DNA from 2 places in the Parvibaculum sp. genome. Region 2 is predicted to be linked to the other one. Evidence: predicted binding sites of a transcription regulator. Region 2 holds the regulator's gene; the other holds the start of a gene.

Region 1 (10,025 bases), 720 kb from region 2:
ACGCCGCCGGCGAGCTTCGCGAGACGCTCCTGCAGCTTCTCCTTGTCGTAGTCGGACGTCGTGTCCTCGATCTGCCGCTTGATCTGGCCGACGCGGGCTTCGATGTCCTTCTTCTTGCCCGAGCCGTCGATGATCGTGGTGTCGTCCTTGGTGATCGAGACGCGCTTGGCCTTGCCCAGCATGTCGAGCGTCACGGATTCGAGCTTGATGCCCAGATCTTCCGAGATCACCTGGCCGCCGGTCAGGATCGCGATGTCTTCGAGCATCGCCTTGCGGCGGTCGCCGAAGCCCGGCGCCTTGACGGCCGCGACCTTGAGGCCGCCGCGCAGCTTGTTGACGACGAGCGTGGCAAGCGCCTCGCCCTCGATGTCCTCGGCGATGATCAGCAGCGGACGGCCCGACTGCACCACGGCTTCGAGAACCGGCAGCATCGCCTGCAGGCTGGCGAGTTTCTTCTCGTGCAGCAGGATCAGCGGCTCGTCGAGCTCGGCGATCATCTTGTCGGCATTGGTGATGAAATAGGGCGACAGGTAGCCGCGGTCGAACTGCATGCCTTCGACGACATCGAGTTCGGTGTCAAGCGACTTCGCCTCTTCCACCGTGATGACGCCTTCATTGCCGACCTTGGCCATCGCTTCGGCGATCATCGCGCCGATTTCGCTTTCGCCATTGGCCGAGATCGTGCCGACCTGCGCCACTTCGTCGTTCGACTTCACCTTCTTCGAACGCTTGGTGATGTCCTCGACGGCCGCGCGCACGGCGATTTCGATGCCGCGCTTCAGGTCCATCGGGTTCATGCCGGCGGCAACCGCCTTCGCGCCTTCGCGCACGATCGCCTGCGTCAGCACGGTCGCGGTGGTGGTGCCGTCGCCGGCCGTGTCGTTGGTCTTGGAAGCGACTTCCTTGACCATCTGCGCGCCCATGTTCTCGAACTTGTCTTCAAGCTCGATTTCCTTGGCGACCGTCACGCCGTCTTTCGTCGAGCGCGGCGAACCGAACGACTTTTCGATCACGACGTTGCGGCCTTTCGGGCCGAGCGTCACCTTCACCGCATCGGCGAGAATGTCGACGCCGCGGATCATTCTCTCGCGCGCCGAACGGCCGAATTTGACTTCCTTAGCCATTTTTCCTTGATCCTTCTGAATTCATGAAACGGAACGAGCGGTCGCGTCGGCCTTCATGGGGGAACCCATGAAAAAAGCCCGCGACCGGTATCCGGTTGCGAGCCTTACGCAGCGGCTTTCTTTTTGGCCGCGCCTTCCAGCACACCCATGATGTCGGACTCTTTCATGATCAACAGGTCTTCCCCGTCGATCTTGACCTCGGTGCCCGACCACTTGCCGAAGATCACGCGGTCGCCGGGCTTTACGTCCGGCGCGACGATCTTGCCGTCGTCGCCGCGGGCGCCCGGGCCCACCGCGACCACTTCGCCCTGGGAGGGCTTTTCCTGCGCCGTGTCGGGGATGATGATCCCGCCGGCGGTCCTGGATTCTTCCTCGACCCGGCGAACAACGACGCGGTCATGCAGAGGACGGAATTTCATCTCTGGCTTCTCCTGTGTCCCAACCGCTAAATTGCGGAAAATCTTTGATTTTTTAGCCCTGTTAGCACTCAAGCGAAGTGAGTGCTAAAGGCGCTGTGGACAAATAGGAGCCCGCAAGCCCGCTGTCAAGCGGGGCAGGGGCGGGACCGGGTGGTTTTTGGCGTATTGCGGGGCGCGCGCAGGGGGCCCGTCAGGCCCTCAAGCCCCGAAGCGTCATCCGCATGATGGCGGCCAGCCGCGCCTTGAAAGTGGCCTCGTCCGGCGACTTCTCGGCGCCATAGGCGGCCGCGATCAGGGCGTCCATGGCGGCCTCGGGGGCGAGCCCCGCCGCTTTCGGGTTGAGCTCGCCGCGCGCCGTGCCCTCGCGGATCAGCTTCAGCACCGCATTGCGGAACTGCTGCGTCACCGGCTCGAAATGGTCGGTCTTCAGCCGGCTGCTCGATTCCATCAGCTCCGCCGCATGCGGGCTTGAAAGCACCCAGCGATAGGCAAAGCCGAACTTCGCCTCCATCAGCGCGGTCAGCTTCGGCTCCAGCGGCAGGTCCAGCGCCTCGGCCGCGCTCACGCCCTCGGCGATCTGTTCGGCAAGCGAGCGGCAGATCGCCTCGAACAGCTCGTCCTTGCTGCTGAAATAGAGATAGAGCGTGCCCTTGGCGACGGCCGCCGCCCGCGCGATGTCCTCCATCGAGGTGCGCCGGTAGCCGTAATGCCGGAACAGATCGAGCGCGGCCTCGACGATGAGGTCCCGCTTGTCCGTTCCCGGTTTTTGCGCGGCCGCGCTGCCTTGTGCTTTCGCCATGATCCGTCTGAAACCCAGTTGCTCTCGGCAGCCTACCGCCGGATGCTGGCCGGGCAAACCCTGCCGGCGGCCACCACGACGGTCCGCACCGTCTCGCCGCAATTGTAATAGCAGTATTTGCGCGCGCCCGCCCGCTGCTCGCCGCTGAGCGAACAGCTCGCCTGCGCCGTTTGCAGGGCCGAAGGCGGCTTGCTGATTTCGGCCTCTGCCGGCATCCCCGTCATCGCGCCCGAAAGCGAGGCAAGCACCACAAGCCCCGAAAGCGTTATCGATTCCATTTTCACACACCCCCTGCAATACAAGTAACCGGCCAGACCCTAACATATTGCATGGCGCCTGCCGCAATCCCCGGTTTGTATGCCGTGCCCTCAGCACTTAGGATGCGCCCCGCAAATCAAGCGGGGAGAGGCGGCATGAACGGCGCATTGGAAACCAACCGGGCCCTGATCGGCGAGCCGGGATCGCGCGCGAAGCTGGCGACGCCCGCCCTGGTGCTCGACCTCGACGCCTTCGAGCGCAACGTCGCGCTGATGGCCGCGCATTGCCGGACGGGCGGCCTTGCGCTGCGCCCTCACGCCAAGACGCACAAATCGGTGGCCATTGCGAAGGCGCAGATCGCCGCCGGCGCGCTCGGCATCTGCTGCGCCAAGCTCGGCGAGGCGGAAGCGATGGCCGCAGGCGGCATCGAAAGCATCCTCATCACCTCGCCCGTCGTCACCGCGCAGGGCATCGCGCGTCTCGCGGCGCTCAACGCAAAAATCCCGGACCTGATGGTCGTCGTCGACAACGCGCTCAATGTCCGCGCGCTCGCCGCCGCCGCGACGGCGGAAGCCGGCCGCCCGCAGAAAGTCCTGATCGATCTCGATGTCGGCCTGCACCGCACCGGCATCCGCCCCGGCGAGGATGCGCTCGAACTCGCCGAGCTGATCGACGCTGCCGATACGCTCGAACTGAAAGGTCTCCAGGCTTATGCCGGCCACCTGATGCATATTCACGACTTCGCCGAACGCCGCGAAAAGTCGCTGGCCGCCATGACGACGCTCGGCGAAATGCGCGACGCGCTGAAGCAGAAGGGCATGTGCTGCGACATCGTCTCGGGCGGCGGCACCGGCACCTACAACATCGACCCGGAAGCGAACGTGCTGACCGAGCTTCAGGGCGGCTCCTACATCTTCATGGACAAGCAATATAACGACGTCGCGCTCGGCAACGGCGCGACCTTCCCCTTCGAAACCTCGCTCTCGGTGCAGATGACGGTGGTCTCGGCCAACACCAAAAATCTCGCCACCACCGATGCCGGCTTCAAATCCTTCTCCACCGACGCCGACCCGCCCATGCTGCTGTCCGGCGCGCCGGAAGGGGCGGGCTACTTCTTCTTCGGCGACGAACAGGGCGGCGTCCTGCTCCCCGACGGTGCCAGGCTCGAAATCGGCAGCACACTGACGGCCATGACCCCGCATTGCGACCCGACGGTGAACCTCTACGACGCCTACCACGTGGTCCGCGGTGACACCCTCGTCGACATCTGGCCGATAGAGGCGCGCGGCCGCAGCGCGTAGGAGCCGTGCAGAGCTTCCGTTGATTGTCGCGTCACTTCCACCCGCCCCTGGGGGGCGGGTCGAAATTCGCTACGCGAATTTCGGGGCGGGGGAAAGCGTCACGTGACGGGGCCAGTCGCGGCACTGGAACCCGCCGTGTCCACCCCAACCCCGCCCCGTAATTTGTGCCGCTGACGCGCCCCAAATTCCGACCCTCCCCCAAGGGGAGGGTGGTAGATTGACAACATGACCCAAGCACAGGCGCGTCATCTCAGAAAAAGCATGACAGATGCGGAGCGCCGCCTCTGGAGCCGATTGCGAAACAACGCGCTGGGATTCCATTTCAGGCGTCAGCATCGCATCGGAATCTACATCGTTGATTTTGTCTGCCTTGAGCGCAAGCTCGTCGTTGAAGTCGATGGCGGACAGCACAATGAGCCAGCGGGCCTTGCGCACGACACGCGCCGGACGAATTGGCTCAACAATGAGGGCTATGCGGTGCTGCGTTTCTGGAACAATGATGTACTGCTCAAGACAGACGAGATTGTCGAGACGATCTGGCACGCGTTGGGAAAACAGCGGAACGATCTTCCGCCTGCGGTCGACTAGACGACCACCTGCCGCCCGAAAACCTCACCCCCGCCCCATCTCCTTCCCAAGCCTCTCCCACAGCGCCCCGCAATCGACAACCGTCCCCTCGCGCATCGCGCGGTCGACCGCCATCACGGTCAGCCCCGCCACCATCGCGTCCTGCACCTGCACCGGGAAGGGCGCGCCTTCGAGCAGATGCGCGGCAAGGTCGCGCCCCATCGCAGGGTCCGAGCCGTAATGCGCTTCCGGCCCGAGCCCCATATCCTCCGTCTGCGGATCGTCAAGCCCCAGCGCGTCGCGGAAGGAGAGCCGGTTGGTCACGAGATCGGCCTCCATCGCGCCCCCCGTCCCGGCGAAATACCAGCGCCGCTGCATCAGCCCCGCATGGGTGTTGGCGTGAAAGGCAAGCCTGACCCCGTTCTGATATTCGACCAGCGCCACCTGGTTGTCGGCGACATCGGCGTCGGACGAGAAAACGTCGTTGCCGCCGTTCCACCCCGCCCGCCACAGCGCATAGGCCGGATCTCCGGCCGGGTAGCGCGCTTCGGCGAGCGCCGCATTCTCGGGCGTGAAGATCGTCCGCCCGCCGAAACTGGCGACGCGCGCCGGCAGCGCGCCGGCAAAAAGCCGGTAGAGATCGAAGTCGTGACAGCATTTGTCGAGCAGGAATGAGCCGCCGTGGCGCTCGTGCCGCCGCCAGTCGCGCATCAGGAAGGCGCCATGTTCGGGATGCAGATGCTCGTTTCCCTCGAAACTGACAAGCCGCCCGAAACTTTCATGCGCGAGTCGCCTTCGCACGGCGGCGACCAGCGGCGAGGAACGCAGCACCAGCCCGACGATCACCGACGCTTCGCCATGCTGGCGCAAGAGCCGCGCCAGTTCCCAGGTTTCGTCTTCGGTGCGCACCACCGGTTTTTCCGAAAAGACGCGCACGCCGCCCGCAAGCCCCGCCTTGATGTGGTCGAGATGCAGATGATTGGGCGAACCGACCATCAACAGGTCGGGTTTCACCGCTGCCAGCATCGCCTCGACATCCGTAAAATTTTCACCGGCCGCGATGCCGCGTTTTTCGAGCGCGCGAAGCCCCACCGGCGCCGGATCGCAATAACCGGCGACGCGCACCCCCGGCGCCGCCGCCACAAGATGCCGGATCACGGTCGCAATCCGCTGCCCGAGCCCGGCAACGGCGATGGTCAGTGTCTGTGTGGAAGTCATGCCGCCCTCACCAGTCCCCCAGCACCAGCCCGACAACCGCCAGCGCCGCGATCGCCGCCGTGTCGGCGCGCATGATGCGCGGCCCGAGCGACAGCGCCGCCGTATCGCTCCGTGAGCGGAGCATCTCCCGCTCCTCGGGAGAAAATCCTCCTTCGGGCCCGACAAGCACGGCGAGCGGCGCCCCGCGCCAGCCTTCGCCCGCAAGCCGCTCAAGCGCCGCCCGCGCCGCGCCCGGCCGTTCGCCCTCGTCGCAAAAGAGAATGCGCCGCCCCGGCGCGACCGCGCTCCAGCGCTCCAGCAGGCTGCCGAGCTTCGCCGCCTCGCGCACCTCCGGCACCGCCACAAGCCCGCATTGCTCGGCCGCTTCCACGGCGTTGGCCTGCAACCGTTCGTCCTTCAGCCGCGTGACGACCGTGCGCGCCGTGATGACGGGCTGGATGACGGCCGCCCCCATCTCGGTCGCCTTCTGCGCGATGAAATCGAGCCGCGCCTTCTTGACCGGCGCAAAGAGCAGCCAGATATCGGGCAGCGGTTCCTGCGCCCGCGTCTGCGCGGCAAGTTCGAGCACGCAACGCTTCTTGTGCGGTTCAGCAATCCGCGCCGCCCATTCCCCGTCTCGCCCGTTGAAGAGCAGCACGCCGTCGCCCGCGCCCATCCGAAGCACATTGACGAGATAATGCGATTGATCCGCCTCGAGCGTCAGCGATGCACCGCCGCGCAAATCCCCCTCGACAAAAAGCCGCGCCTTGCCGCTCGCGCAGCGCGGGTTGTCGTCGGTGTCGGGCGCGTCGTTGGGGCTGGTCATGATGTCCTCAAACGTTCCTCTTCTTGTAAGGTGCGCACGTCCGCAACCCAAAACAAATTTGTCACCCCGGCGAAAGCCGGGGCCCATTGGTTCCCTCAGCAAGTGCGATTGCACGCGGCGGCGGCCACGCGTTTCCTTTCCCGCACAACTTCGCTACCGTCTCGCCCATGCGCCCCCGTCCCACAGCCCGCGTCCTGCTCTTCGACACAACGAACCGCCTGCTGCTGATCCGCATGCACGACCCCGCGGTCGGCGGCGCCGATGGCGCGGTTCTGCGCGATGCCTACTGGGTGACGATCGGCGGCGAAATCGAGCCCGGCGAAACGCCGGAAGAGGCCGCGCGCCGCGAACTCGCCGAGGAAACGGGGCTCACGGATGCCCGCCTCGGCCCCAATGTGTGGTACACGGAGCATGTCCTGACGGTCGGCGGCGAGAAGCGGCTGCTGCAGGAACATTTCTTCATCGCCCATACCGGCAAATCGGAGCTCGCCACCGCCGGCTGGACCGGTCTCGAACGCGCGGTCATCCGCGACATGCGCTGGTGGGCGCTGCCGGACCTCATGGCGAGCGAGGATATCTTTTTTCCCTCCTCGCTCCGGCGTCACCTGCCGGCACTGCTCGAAAGCGGCTCACCTTCGGGCGTCATCCGGATCGAACCCTGAAAATCTGTACTGGCGGTAACGACGAGAAGATTGCCTTGGAGGCAACTCTGGTTGAATCGCGTTCAAGCCGTTGCCAACACGGCAAACGGGGGATAAACCGGTTCGCCTGTGTTCCGGCTCGCCATGCTGCATTGCCAAAGAGAAATTCGCCTGCCCGGCCCGAAAACCGGGGATAAGTTCGCGCGTGACAGATCTTTGACAGTTCGGTGACAGGGGGTGCTTTGAGGCCCGATTCCGCTGTCACAATCGCTGTCACAAATCCCCGTCCGGTCCCGCCATGGCATCATGCCGGCATACCGAATCGAAGCGCCAGCCGAGTATCCCCAGCCGAGTATCCGATGACCGATCCCGCCCCCTCCGCCGTTGCCGACGCGCCCCCTGAAAACTGGGTGGACACGCGCGCCCCCGCTTTCGCGCGCCCCTTTCTGCGCCTCGCCCGCGCCGACCGGCCCATCGGCACATGGCTGTTGCTGCTGCCTTGCTGGTGGTCGGTTGCTCTGGCCACGGACGATTGGCGTTACGCCGGGCTGCTGGCGCTTTTCGCCGTCGGCGCCGTCGTCATGCGCGGCGCGGGCTGCACATATAACGACATCGTCGACCGCGACATCGACGCCGCCGTCGCGCGCACGCGCTCAAGGCCCTTGCCCTCCGGTGCGGTCTCGTTGCGCGCCGCCTGGGCATTCCTTGCCGTGCAATGCCTCATCGGCCTTGCGGTCCTGCTCGCGCTCAATGCCTATGCCATATGGCTCGGTTTCGCTTCGCTCGCGCTGGTCGCGGTCTATCCGTTCATGAAGCGCATCACCGACTGGCCGCAAATCGTACTCGGCCTCGCCTTCAACTGGGGCGCGCTGATGGGATGGGCGGCCGTACACGGTTCGCTCGCCGCCGCGCCGCTTGCGCTTTATGCGGGCGCCGTTTTCTGGACGATCGGCTACGACACGATCTATGCGCATCAGGATCGCGAGGACGACGCCATTGCCGGCGTGCGTTCGAGCGCGCTGAGGCTCGGGCCCGCAACCTACAAATGGATGTGGGTTTTCTACGGCGCGGCGCTGGCGGGCTTCGCCGCCGCCGGTGCGCTGGCGGGTCTCGGACTTCTCTTCTGGATCGGCCTCGCCGCCGCCGCCGCGCATCTCGTTCGCCAGATCCGGCGTCTCGACATCGACGATCCGTCCCTTTGTTTGCAGCTCTTTCGCGGCAATCGCGACTTCGGATTGATCTTGCTTGCCGCCATTGTCGCCGGGCAGTTCGTCTAGCTGCCGGGCGGCTTCACATCGTCGAACTTGTCGACCTTCCTGAGCGCCGGAAAGAGCCACATCCACAAGCCGACAACGCCCAGAGTGCCGATGCCGCCGATCAGCACCGCCGGCACCGTGCCGAACAGCGCCGCCGACACGCCGGCGCGAAACTCGCCAAGCTCGTTCGACGCGCCGATGAACAGCATTTCCACCGCCGTCACGCGGCCGAGCATCGGCTGCGGCGTTGCCAGCGGCACCAGCGTCGAACGGATGTTGACGCTCACCATGTCGGAGGCGCCCATCAGCGCAAGCGCCGCCAGCGTCAATCCGAAATCGCGCGACAACCCGAATACGATGGTCGCAATGCCGAACACCGCGACGCAGGCAAACATGATGTGGCCCGTGCGCGCACGGATCGGCCGCCAGATCAGCATCAGGCTGACGCCAATGGCGCCCACGGCCGGCATGGCGCGCATGACGCCGAGCCCGGCCGGTCCGACCTCCAGAATGTCGCGCGCAAAAATCGGCAACAGCGCCGTCGCGCCGCCGAGCAGCACCGCGAAGAGGTCGAGCGAGATCGCGCCGAAGACAATGGGCGTGCGGCGCATGAAGGAAATGCCGGCGGTAAGGCGATGCAATGCCGTGACGGCGGGTCCGTCCGGCAGCGGCGCGGGACGCGTTTTCATCGCCAGGAAAGCGACGGCAACGACGAGAAAGCTCGCCAGCGCCGTGCCATAGGCGGCGACCGGTCCGAAGATATAGAGAAAGCCGCCCAGCGCCGGTCCGACGATCACCGAAATCTGGAAGGAGGACGAGCTGACCGCGATGGCGCGCGGCAATTGCAGCTTCGAGACAATGATAGGCACGAACGAGCGCGAGGCGGGCGCCATGAAAGCGCGCCCCGTTCCGAACAGCGCCAGCGCGGCATAGAACCACAGCACCTCCGTCGTGCCGAGCAGCGACAGCGCGATCAGCCAGGCCGCCGCCGAAGCTTCGAGCAGCGCCGACGCCGCGACGATCAGCCTGCGGTCGATGCGGTCGGCGATGTCGCCGGCGGGCAGGGTGATCAGCACCATCGGCAGGAATTGCGCGAGGCCGACCATGCCGAGCGCCATCGCGCTCTCGGTCATGTCGTAGACCTGCCAGCCGACGGCGACCGACTGGATCATCATGGCAAGCGTGCCGAGGAAGCGCCCCGAAATGTAGAGCCGGAAGTCGCGCAGCCGGAAAAGTGCGGCGGCGCTGTCTTCTTCCGTGGACGGATGGTCGGGCGAGGCGGGGCTCATCGATGGACCGGCGTTTCGAGGTTCGCGGATTTATGCCTGAGGACAATAAGCGAGTCGCTCCCTTTCCCGCGCAACCCGCTATGCGCTTTTGACGCAGTCCGTGCCACTTGAATTTTTGCACTGCATGGCTAGATATGCTGCAACGCAACATTAGGAGGCATCCCATGAACAAGATGCTGAGAGAATGGCTCCACCAGGCCGCCATCGCCGCGGCCGCCTTCAGCGGCCAGCCGCATTGGCAGGACGCCGGAGAACGGCGTGCGGCGCCAGCCAAAAAGCCGATTGAAAACAAGCCCTTGAGTGGCTTCGGCCCGGTCTTCAGCCCGGCCGATTGAGGCCGCGCCACGG
Region 2 (10,025 bases):
TGGCGGCGGCCTTGGCGGGCGCGTTCATGCCGCGCACGAGATCGCCCGAATAGATGCGGCCGAGCTCATATTTGGCGCGCGGATCGCCGGCCTTCGCGGCCTTGCAGTACCACTCGGTCGCCTTCTGGTTGTCGAGAACGCCGGCGGAGCCTGCGATGGTGCAGCAATGGCTGTCGCCCATTTTCATCTGCGCCGCGACGTCTCCCGCCGCCGCCGCATCTTCGTTCGCGAGAATGCGGGCATTGTCGCTCGCCCGCGTCGCACCCTGCATGGCAACCGCCGCGCAGCCCGAAAGCATCGCCGCCGTCAGCAAAATCCCGATCGTCCTGATCATCGCGCACCCCCTCCGCTTCGATTGGTGCCGGGCGGCCCGCCGCCCGGTCGGGCAACAATATGACACTCATAATGCCAAAAGTCGAGGCCGGATTTTTGCCGCTAGACTGCGCCCATGAAACCGGTCGAAACCGAATTTGAAGGCCTGACGCTCTATCCGCGCCATCTGGACGCGGCGGCGCAAAAGGCACTCGCCATCGAGCTTGTACAGGCCTTCGAGCGCGCCCCGCCCTATCGCCCGAAGATGCCGCGCACCGGCAAGCCCTGGTCGATCCGCCAGACCAATTTCGGCGCGCTCGGCTGGGTCTCGCAGCCGCAGGGCTATGGCTATGCGGCGCGCGACGAGGTTAACAACGCCCCCTGGCCGGCCATACCCGAGGCCCTACTGGCGCTTTGGCAGGAGGTCGCGGCTTATCCGGCCCCGCCCGAATGCTGCCTGGTCAATCTCTACGAGGAGCCGCGAGCCCGCATGGGTCTGCACCGCGACGAGGACGAAGCGGCGCTCGACGCGCCGGTCGTCTCGCTGTCGCTCGGCGACACATGCGTTTTTCGCGTCGGCGGATTCGCCCGCGGCGACAAATCGAAAAGCTTCAGACTCTCCTCTGGCGACGTGCTGGTGATGGGCGGCCCGTCGCGCCTGCGCTTTCACGGCGTCGACCGTGTGATTTCCGGCTCCTCGCAACTGATCCCCGGCGGCGGCCGCATCAATCTGACATTGAGGCGCGTGACGAAACCGGCGTGAGTTTCGTCAGTAGGGATACCAGCCCGGCACCGGCGAAACGCCGAAAGCCCATAAGTGCCCGTAAAACAAGGCCCCGAACACGATGAGCGCGGCGAGGATTCGCCACCAGCCAAGTTCGCCGAGCTTCAATGTGTTGCGCCCGGCGATAATCGCCAGGAAAGGCGGGTTGGAGGTCTTCGACGCGAAATCGCGCCAGCCTTCGCCCAGCTTCTTCTCGCGCTTGTCGTCGATCGAGAAAGTGCCGAGTAGGGCCAGCACCGCGAAGGTGCCGAAGAAAATGATCGACGCCTGGTCGCCATTGATCAGCACATGCCAGGACGCCCAGATCGTTGCGCCCCACAAAAACGGATGCCGCGTGATCCGCAGCATGCCCTTGACCGTCTCCGGGTCGGCCGCCAGCCCTTCGGCGCCGGCCGCGGTCGGATTGGGCGTCGTGACGCCGATGACCGCGAACAGCGTGGCGATCAGCATGACGAGCGGCGACAGATGCAAGGCCCAGAGCGGTGGCGCCCAGTGAAGCGGGTTGGGGCCGGAAACGGCCGCGTTGTAGGACATGGCGAGCCAGACAATGCCGCCAATCGAGGCCAGCGAGAAAACGCCGAGATAAGGCCGCTCGCCGATGACGCCGACAATCCGGCCCCTGAGGCCCGAGCCCGCGATCACGAGATGTATTCCGAGAAAAAATGCCGCCGCCGCCCAAAGTTCGAGCATATTCAGTCTCCTCCTCCGCCCAGTCTATAACAGCGTTATAACTATGGACTCGCGCAGGCCCGGTTTCAAGGCATGCGATAAGGATGGAGCTTCGCTTTTTCAGGCCGTCGTGTCGACATTGGCGCCTTTCTCGGCGCCCTCCGACTTCGCGACGCCGACCCGCGCGGCGCGCAGCAGCCGCTCGCCGATCAGATAGCCGCCTTCGAGCACATGCACGACCGCGCCGGCCGGATGTTCGGTGCCCGGCACCTCGAACATCGCCTCATGCAGGTTCGGATCGAAGCGCTCGCCCGGCTGCGGGGTGATTTCGCGAATCCCGTGGCGCTCGAAGATCGACAGCAATTGCCGCTCGGTCATCTCGACGCCTTCGATCATCGCCTTGACGCTTTCGGCGGCGCCTTCGCGCTCGTCGTCCTTCAGCGTCGCGACGGCGCGCCGCAGATTGTCGGACACCTGCAGCATGTCGCGGGCGAAATTGGCCGCCGCATAGCGCGACGCATCCGCCTTGTCGCGCTCGGCGCGCTTGCGGGTGTTTTCCATTTCGGCCGCGACCCGGAGCAGCCGGTCTTTCAGATCGGCGATCTCGGCCTGAAGCGCTGCCGCATCCGGCGCGGCCTCGACGGTTTCGGGCGCCGCGGCATCGGCCGCCTCGCCTTGCCGGGCGGGCTCGGCCGCCAGCGTTTCGGCCAGTTTCGCGGCCGTTTCGGGCGTTCCGGTGTCGGGTTTGCTGTTTTCGTCGCTCATGGGGCTTCGTCTCGCGTCCACGTCGTTTATCGGCTCTTCCGGCGAGTGCATTTGCGCGCCGGGGACCGATATGTCAACCCGGCAGCATGTCTCACGCGCCCTGCCCTAATTGATCAGCCGGCCGACCAGCTTGGCCGTGTAGTCGACCATCGGGATCACCCGCGCATAATTGAGCCGCGTCGGCCCGATCACGCCGAGCACACCCACCACATGCTGCTGGGCGTCCATATAGGGACTGACGATCAGCGACGAGCCCGACAGCGAGAAGAGCTTGTTCTCCGAACCGATGAAGATGCGCACCCCGTCGGCCTGTTCGGCAAGCCCGAGCAGCTGCACCAGATCGCGCTTGTTCTCGAGATCGTCGAAGAGGAGGCGGATGCGCTCGAGATCCTCCATCGCATGCACATCCTCAAGCAGCCGCGAGCGTCCGCGCACGATCAGCGATTTGCCGAGCGGATCGTTGCCGCCGCCATTCGTGCCCGACCAGGTCGCAAGCCCCGCCTCGATCACCTTGGCGGTCAGTTCGTTGAGTTCGGCCTTGCGCGTTTCCATTTCGCGCGCCAGATGCGCCTTCGCCTCGTCCAGCGTCTTGCCGCGCAATTGCGCGTTGAGATAGTTGGTGGCCTCCGCCAGCGCCGACGGCGTCAGCCCCTTCGGGATTTCGATGACGCGGTTCTCGACCGCGCCGCCCTCGGTGACGATGACGACCAGCGCGCGCTCATTGTCGATGGGCACGAATTCGAGATGTTTCAGCGCCGCGTCATAGGTCGGCGCGACGACGAAGCCGGCCGCATGGGAGAGGCCCGAAAGCAGCTTCGAGGCCTCGTCCAGCACATCCTCGACATTCTTGTGCGAGCCCACCACCTGGCGCTCGATCGACTGGCGCTCCTCGTCCGAGAGGTCGCCGATTTCGAGCAGCCCGTCGACGAACATCCGAAGCCCGGCCTCGGTCGGCAGCCGCCCGGCGCTGGTATGCGGCGAAAAGATCAGCCCCAGCGCCTCGAGGTCCGACATCACATTGCGGATCGAGGCCGCCGAAAGCGAGATCGGGAGCTGGCGCGACAGGATGCGCGAGCCCACCGGCTCGCCGGTTTCGAGATAGCTCTCGACCACACGGCGCAGGATCTCGCGCGAGCGCTCGTTGAGATCCTTGACGGCTACCATGTGCTTCCCTGTCCCCGGCCCTTAAGTGATTGAAAGAGGAAGATAAATCTAGGTAGCACCGGCGCGCTCGTCAATTCGCGGGCCGCCTTCCTTTACGCAAGCCACCGCTCAAGGTAGTAAGGCCTCCGCAAATCCCGAAAGCAATAGATTGGAAATCCGAGAATGCGTCCCTCCGGCCGTCAGCCCCACGAAATGCGTCAGGTCTCCTTCGAGCCCGGCGTCGCCAAACATGCCGAGGGTTCCTGCCTTGTCCGCTTCGGCGACACCCATGTGCTCTGCACCGCAAGCCTTGAGGAGCGCGTGCCGCCTTTCCTGAAAGGCGGCGGCAAGGGCTGGGTGACGGCCGAATACGGCATGCTGCCGCGCTCGACGCATGAGCGGATGCGCCGCGAGGCCGCGCAGGGCAAGCAATCGGGCCGCACACAGGAAATCCAGCGCCTTGTCGGCCGCTCGCTGCGCACCGTGGTCGATCTCCGGGCGCTCGGCGAGCGCCAGATATCGATCGATTGCGACGTGTTGCAGGCCGATGGCGGCACGCGCACGGCCTCGATCACCGGCGCCTGGGTGGCGCTGCATCAATGCATCGAATGGATGCGTTCGCGCTCGATGCTGTCGGGCCCGGTGCTGAAGGACCATGTCGCGGCCATCTCCTGCGGCATCTACAAGGGCCAGCCGGTTGTCGATCTCGACTATGCCGAGGATTCCGAGGCCGACACCGACGCCAATTTCGTCATCACCGGCAAGGGCGGCATCTGCGAAGTGCAGGGCACCGCCGAGGGCGAGCCCTTCAGCGAGGAAGAACTCTCGAAGCTGCTCGGTCTGGCGAAATCGGCGATCGCCGATCTGGTCATTCGCCAGAAGGAAGCGGTCTCCGCATGACGCGCAAGCTCGCAGGCGGCAGGCTCGTCGTCGCGAGCCACAATCCCGGCAAGGTCCGCGAGATCGGCGACCTGCTGGCGCCGTTTGGCATCGAAGCCGTCTCGGCCGGAGAACTCGGGCTGCCCGAGCCGGAAGAGACCGGCGCGACCTTCCGCGAAAACGCCGAACTGAAGGCGCTGGCCGCCGCCCGCGCCGCCAGCCTCCCGGCGCTCGCCGACGACAGCGGATTGTGCGTCGATGCGCTCAACGGCGCGCCGGGCATCTATTCGGCGCGCTGGGCCGGACCGACCAAGGATTTCGATTTCGCGATGGAAAAACTTCGCCGCGGCATGCTCGAAACCGGGCCGGTGGACACGCGCGCGCATTTCATCTGCGGGCTGGCGCTTGCATGGCCCGATGGCCACGTCGAATATTTCGAGGGCAGGGTGGATGGCGAACTCGTCTGGCCGCCGCGCGGACAAAAGGGCTTCGGCTACGATCCGATTTTCGTGGCCGACGGCCACGACATCACCTTCGGCGAAATGGAGCCGGAGAAAAAGCATGACATCTCGCATCGCGCCCACGCCTTCCGTCAGCTCGTCGATGCCTGTTTCGGCTGAAAATATTCCGCAGACGGACGATCCGCGCGGGCCGGGCTTCGGCATCTATGTCCACTGGCCCTTCTGCCAGTCGAAATGTCCCTATTGCGATTTCAATTCGCACGTCGTTGCCGCGGTCGATCAGGCGCGCTGGGCGGCCGCCCTGAAGCGCGAACTCGAACACATGCGCTGGCTGACGGGTCCGCGCCGCGTGCGCTCGATCTTTTTCGGCGGCGGCACGCCCTCGCTGATGGAGGTCGCGACCGTCGAGGCGGTGCTCCAGCGCATCCACACGCTCTGGCAGGTCGACGAGGATGTCGAGGTGACGCTGGAAGCGAACCCGACCAGCGTCGAGGCGGCGCGCTTTCGTGGGTATGCGGCCGCGGGCGTCAACCGCCTGTCGCTCGGCGTCCAGTCGCTTGACGACGCGCAACTGAAATTTCTCGGACGTCTGCACACCGCCGACGAGGCGCTCCACGCCATCGCGCTTGCCCGCGAAACTTTTCCGCGCCTCTCTTTCGACCTCATCTATGCGCGCCCCGGCCAGACGCGCGAGGCCTGGGAACGCGAACTGCGCGCCGCGCTCGCCCATGCCGCCGACCACCTCTCGCTCTATCAACTGACCATCGAACCCGAAACCGCCTTTGCGCGGCTTTATGAAAAAGGCGCCTTCGCGCTGCCGGCCGAAGAAGACGCCGCCGCGCTTTACGAATTGACCGGCGACATCTGCGCCGAGGCTGGAATGTCGGCCTACGAAGTCTCGAACTATGCAAAGCCCGGCGCCGAGTGCCGCCACAATCTCGTCTATTGGCGCTACGGCGACTATGCGGGCGTCGGTCCGGGCGCGCATGGCCGCGTCAGGGCAGGGGAGGTGCATCGCGCAACGCGCACCCATCGCGTCCCCGGCCAGTGGATCGAGGCGGTTGAGCGCGAGGGCCACGGCCTCGAAGCGTCGGAGGAAATTTCACCGGCCGAACAGGGCGATGAAATGATGCTGATGGGTCTGCGTCTTGAGGAAGGTGTTTCGCTGTCGCGCTACGCAAGGCTCACAGGCCGCGCGCTTGCCGATGCACGCCTCGAAAATCTCGCCGCCGCCGGATTGCTGCGGCGCGACGGCGACCGCATCCGCGCCACGCCGCAGGGCCGCCTCGTCCTCGATGCGCTGCTGGCGCGGCTGCTCGCCTGAGCGCCGGAAAATCGAATCCTAGAAAACCGGCGGACGGAAACTTGTCGGCGCCGGATCGATGACGACCGCGCCGCCGGCCCGGACTTCCATCACCGCAAGCCCGCGTTCGGTGCGCCCGTCGGGCATGAACCGGAAAATGCCGTCGACACCCGCAAAGCCGTCGGGGTCGGTCAGCGCCGCCGTCGTGAAGCGCTCGCCGGGCGCCCGCGTCGACAGCGCCACCGCAAGGCTCGCCGCGTCGTAGCCGAGGCTTGCGATGCGCGGCGGCGTCGCCGGTCCATAGGCGCGTTTGTAGCGCGTCAGGAATTGCGCATGGCCTTCCGGCGGCGGCGCCGGGAACCAGCCGCCATGCAGCGGCGGTTCAAGCGCCAGCGTTGGATCGTCCCAGAGCCCGGTGCCGAGAAATTTCACCGTGCGCGGATCGAGATCGTAATAAGGAAGCAGCGGTGAAATGGTTTTAAGCTGCGCGCCGCCTTCGGGCAGGAACAGCGCCTGGAAATTTCCGCCGCCATAGCTCGCCGCGATCCGCCTTGCCGGTTCGTACATGCCGTCCGAACTTGCCGGATAGCTTGTACTGGCGACCACCTGCCCGGCGCGCGCCGAAACCGCGCGGTCGAACTCGGCCCGCGCCCGGTCGCCATAGCTGCCTTGCGGGTAAAGCGCGCCGAACGACGTCATGCCCTGCAGCGTCGCATATTCAACGATGCGGGAAATGTCCTCGTGCAGCGGAAAGGAAAGCAGGTAGACGCCGTTGCCCGCGACCGCGCTGTCCGACGAGAAGGCGACGACGGGCACGTTGAACTGGGCCGCCAGCGGCGCGACGGCGGCGACCTCCTCGGCAAACAGCGGCCCGAGAATGAGATCGGCCCCGGCGTTGAGCGCTTCCTGCGTGGCGCGTTGCGCCCCGCCCGCCGTGCCGCCCGTCGCCTTGGGGATCAGCAGCACCTGCGCATTGTCGAATTCGAACACCGCCAGCTGCGCCGCATTGTAGAGCGCGTTCGAGAGCGCCCGCACATTGTCGCGCGGCGAGTTGAACGGCAGCAGCAGCGCGACGCGCACCACCGGCTCGCCGGCCATATGCGCCGGCGTATAGAAATTGGCCGGATTGCGCATCGCCGGCGTCTCGACGCGCGGCGGCGGCTGCACCTGCACGACGGGCGGCGGCGTCACCACCGGCGGCGGCGCTTGCCGTCCGCCAAGCCCGTTGCAGGCCGCCAGCATCGCGCCGAAACACAGCAAGACGACCGCCCGAAGGCCGGAAGAGAAGAGGCGGGCGTCTGTCACCGGGATATTCCTTGAACGAAGAGGGTCGGGGCCCGGCAAAGGGTACCGGCCGCGCCGGGGCAAGTAAACCTGAGCCTTCTTGCCAAAAAGTGTCTTCCGGGCGCAAGGTCGCCGGCGATGAACGAAAAATCCAGATCCCCGCTCGCGCCCGGCCTCTATGTCACGGCGACGCCCATCGGCAATGCCGGCGACATCGGCCTGCGCGCCCTCGACGTCCTGTCCCGCGCCGATCTGGTCTTGTGTGAGGACACGCGCGTGACGGCGAAGCTCTTCGCCATTCACCATATCGAGGCGCGCACCGCGCCCTATCACGACCACAACGCGGCCGAGATGCGCCCGCGCATCCTGAAGCGGCTCGAGGCCGGCGAGGCGATCGCGCTGGTTTCGGATGCCGGAACGCCGCTCGTCTCCGATCCGGGCCTGAAGCTGGTGCGCGAGGCGATTGCCGCCGGCCACACCGTGACGACGGTTCCGGGCGCCTCCTCGGTTCTGGCCGCGCTGACATTGGCCGGCCTGCCGACCGACCGCTTCTTCTTTGGTGGCTTTCTCTCCGCCAAACAGGAAGCCCGGCGCAAGGAACTGGCCGAGCTGGCGGCCATTCCGGCAACGCTGGTGTTCCTCGAAAGCGCCAACCGTCTGGCCGCGTCGCTTGCCGACATGGCCGAAACGCTCGGCCCCCGCGAAGCGGCGGTCGCGCGCGAACTGACCAAGAAATTCGAGGAAGTGCGGCGCGGCCCGCTCGGCGAGCTTGCGGCGCATTACCGGGAGGCAGGCGCACCGAAGGGCGAAATCGTCGTCGTCGTCGGCCCGCCCGAAAAGCGCGCGCCGCTCTGCGCCCACGAGATCGACGCGATGCTCGAAAACGCGCTCAGGCGTTCGAGCCTCAAGGACGCGGTCGCCGAAGTCGTATCGATGACGGGCCTGCCGCGCCGCGAAATCTATGCCCGCGCCCTCGAAATCGCGGATGCGGAAAAATGAAGCTTGGTGCAAGAAAAGGCGATCCCGCGCGCGGCCTTGCCGCCCATCGTCTTGGTCTGCGCGCCGAAACGATTGCCGCCCTGTGGCTGCGCCTCAAGGGCTACCGCATTCTGGCCCGGCGGCTCAAAACCCGCGCCGGCGAGATCGACATGGTGGCGCGGCGGGGCAGGGTGCTGGCCGTTGTCGAGGTCAAGGCGTCGGCGCAGGCCGCCATGGCGGGCGAGCGCGCCGTCGAGGCCTTGCTGCCGCGCCAGCAGCAGCGTCTGGCCCGCGCCGCCATGCATCTGCTGGCGATGCGTCCGGCGCTGGCGGGCCTCGACCTACGCTTCGATCTGGTGCTGGTCGCGCCGCGCCGCCTTCCCCGACATCTGCCGGACGCCTGGCGGCCATAATCTCGCCGCACCGCTCCCCTCATTGTCGCAGCCGTCGGGGGTTTCTCATTTTCGGAGATCGATATATGCGCGTATCCATGACGATGCTGGTGCTGGCGGCCTTGGCGCTTGGCGGCTGCGTGCCGCTGGTCGTCGGTGCGGGCGGGGCCGCCGCGGTCGGCGCCTCGCAGGAACGCGGTTTCGAACAGGCCGTCGACGACAACGAGATTTCCTTCGAGATCAACCGCAAGCTGCTGGCCGAAGACGGCAATCTTTTCAAGGGCGTGGCGACCCAGGTGCGCGGCGGCCGCGTGCTTCTGTCGGGCGTCGTGCCGAAAGCCGAAGACCGCGTGCGGGTGGTCCGCATCGTCTGGACGGTCGGTGGCGTCAGGGAAGTCATCAACGAATTGCGGGTCGGCGAGAGCGCCGGATTCGGGCAGGCCATGGCCGACACGGCGATCACCACCAAGCTACGCGCCCGCCTGACCGGCGACCGCAATGTCAGCGGCATCAATTATTCGATCGAGACCGTGCACGGCACCGTCTACCTGATGGGCACCGCGCTCGACCGCGCCGAGCTCGACCGCGTCATCGCCCATGCGCGCGACATCTCGGGCGTGAAGAACGTCGTCTCTTATGTCGAGGTCAGGAAGCCCTGAGCGAACCTGCGTCGAGAGCGCTTGCATCCGCCGCCCCGGCCGCGCCATGATCGTCGCATGGACGACGCGACACACGACATGGAATCCGAGTTGCAGCGGGCGGGCGCGACGCCCGACGGCGAACTCGACCTGGCGCGTCTTGCGCTGACGCTCGCCGCGCTCGATCGTCCGGAACTCGAACCCGATTCCTATCTCGCGCATCTCGACGAACTTGTCGGCGCGGCTGGCGATGCCTTGCCGGGCGGCGCGGGCGAAGCACCCGCCGGCATCGTCGCGGGCGCGTTGGCGGGCGTCGTCGCCGGCCGCTTTCGCTATCTCGGCGACACCGAAACCTATGACGATCCGCGCAATGCCAATCTCGCCCATGTAATCGACCGCCGCAAAGGCCTGCCGGTC

What was found. Region 2 encodes HrcA, which represses chaperone genes, less so after heat shock. Its sites were predicted from a motif close to GTTAGCACTCNCNNNNNGNGAGTGCTAAC; they were not measured.
Region 1: a site for HrcA is predicted at 1,604-1,632, ahead of groES (co-chaperone GroES). Genes of this name have one in related genera too.

What each region holds. Positions count from the first base shown of each region.
Region 1 covers NZ_JAHBYN010000001.1:2,769,252-2,779,276, forward strand. The annotation lists gene groL (chaperonin GroEL) at 1-1,124, opposite strand, end outside; gene groES (co-chaperone GroES) at 1,229-1,543, opposite strand; gene KF719_RS13615 (TetR/AcrR family transcriptional regulator) at 1,734-2,342, opposite strand; gene KF719_RS13620 (hypothetical protein) at 2,375-2,620, opposite strand; gene KF719_RS13625 (DSD1 family PLP-dependent enzyme) at 2,756-3,901, shown strand; gene KF719_RS13630 (endonuclease domain-containing protein) at 4,127-4,489, shown strand; gene KF719_RS13635 (Gfo/Idh/MocA family oxidoreductase) at 4,514-5,686, opposite strand; gene KF719_RS13640 (16S rRNA (uracil(1498)-N(3))-methyltransferase) at 5,694-6,491, opposite strand; gene KF719_RS13645 (NUDIX domain-containing protein) at 6,659-7,153, shown strand; gene ubiA (4-hydroxybenzoate octaprenyltransferase) at 7,492-8,409, shown strand; gene KF719_RS13655 (MFS transporter) at 8,406-9,677, opposite strand; gene KF719_RS13660 (hypothetical protein) at 9,842-10,012, shown strand.
Region 2 covers NZ_JAHBYN010000001.1:2,049,741-2,059,765, forward strand. The annotation lists gene KF719_RS10260 (hypothetical protein) at 1-334, opposite strand, end outside; gene KF719_RS10265 (alpha-ketoglutarate-dependent dioxygenase AlkB) at 449-1,075, shown strand; gene KF719_RS10270 (NnrU family protein) at 1,082-1,786, opposite strand; gene grpE (nucleotide exchange factor GrpE) at 1,886-2,530, opposite strand; gene hrcA (heat-inducible transcriptional repressor HrcA) at 2,636-3,694, opposite strand; gene rph (ribonuclease PH) at 3,857-4,573, shown strand; gene rdgB (RdgB/HAM1 family non-canonical purine NTP pyrophosphatase) at 4,570-5,172, shown strand; gene hemW (radical SAM family heme chaperone HemW) at 5,156-6,337, shown strand; gene KF719_RS10300 (penicillin-binding protein activator) at 6,356-7,621, opposite strand; gene rsmI (16S rRNA (cytidine(1402)-2'-O)-methyltransferase) at 7,739-8,599, shown strand; gene KF719_RS10310 (YraN family protein) at 8,596-8,991, shown strand; gene KF719_RS10315 (BON domain-containing protein) at 9,057-9,629, shown strand; gene KF719_RS10320 (transglutaminase-like domain-containing protein) at 9,687-10,025, shown strand, end outside.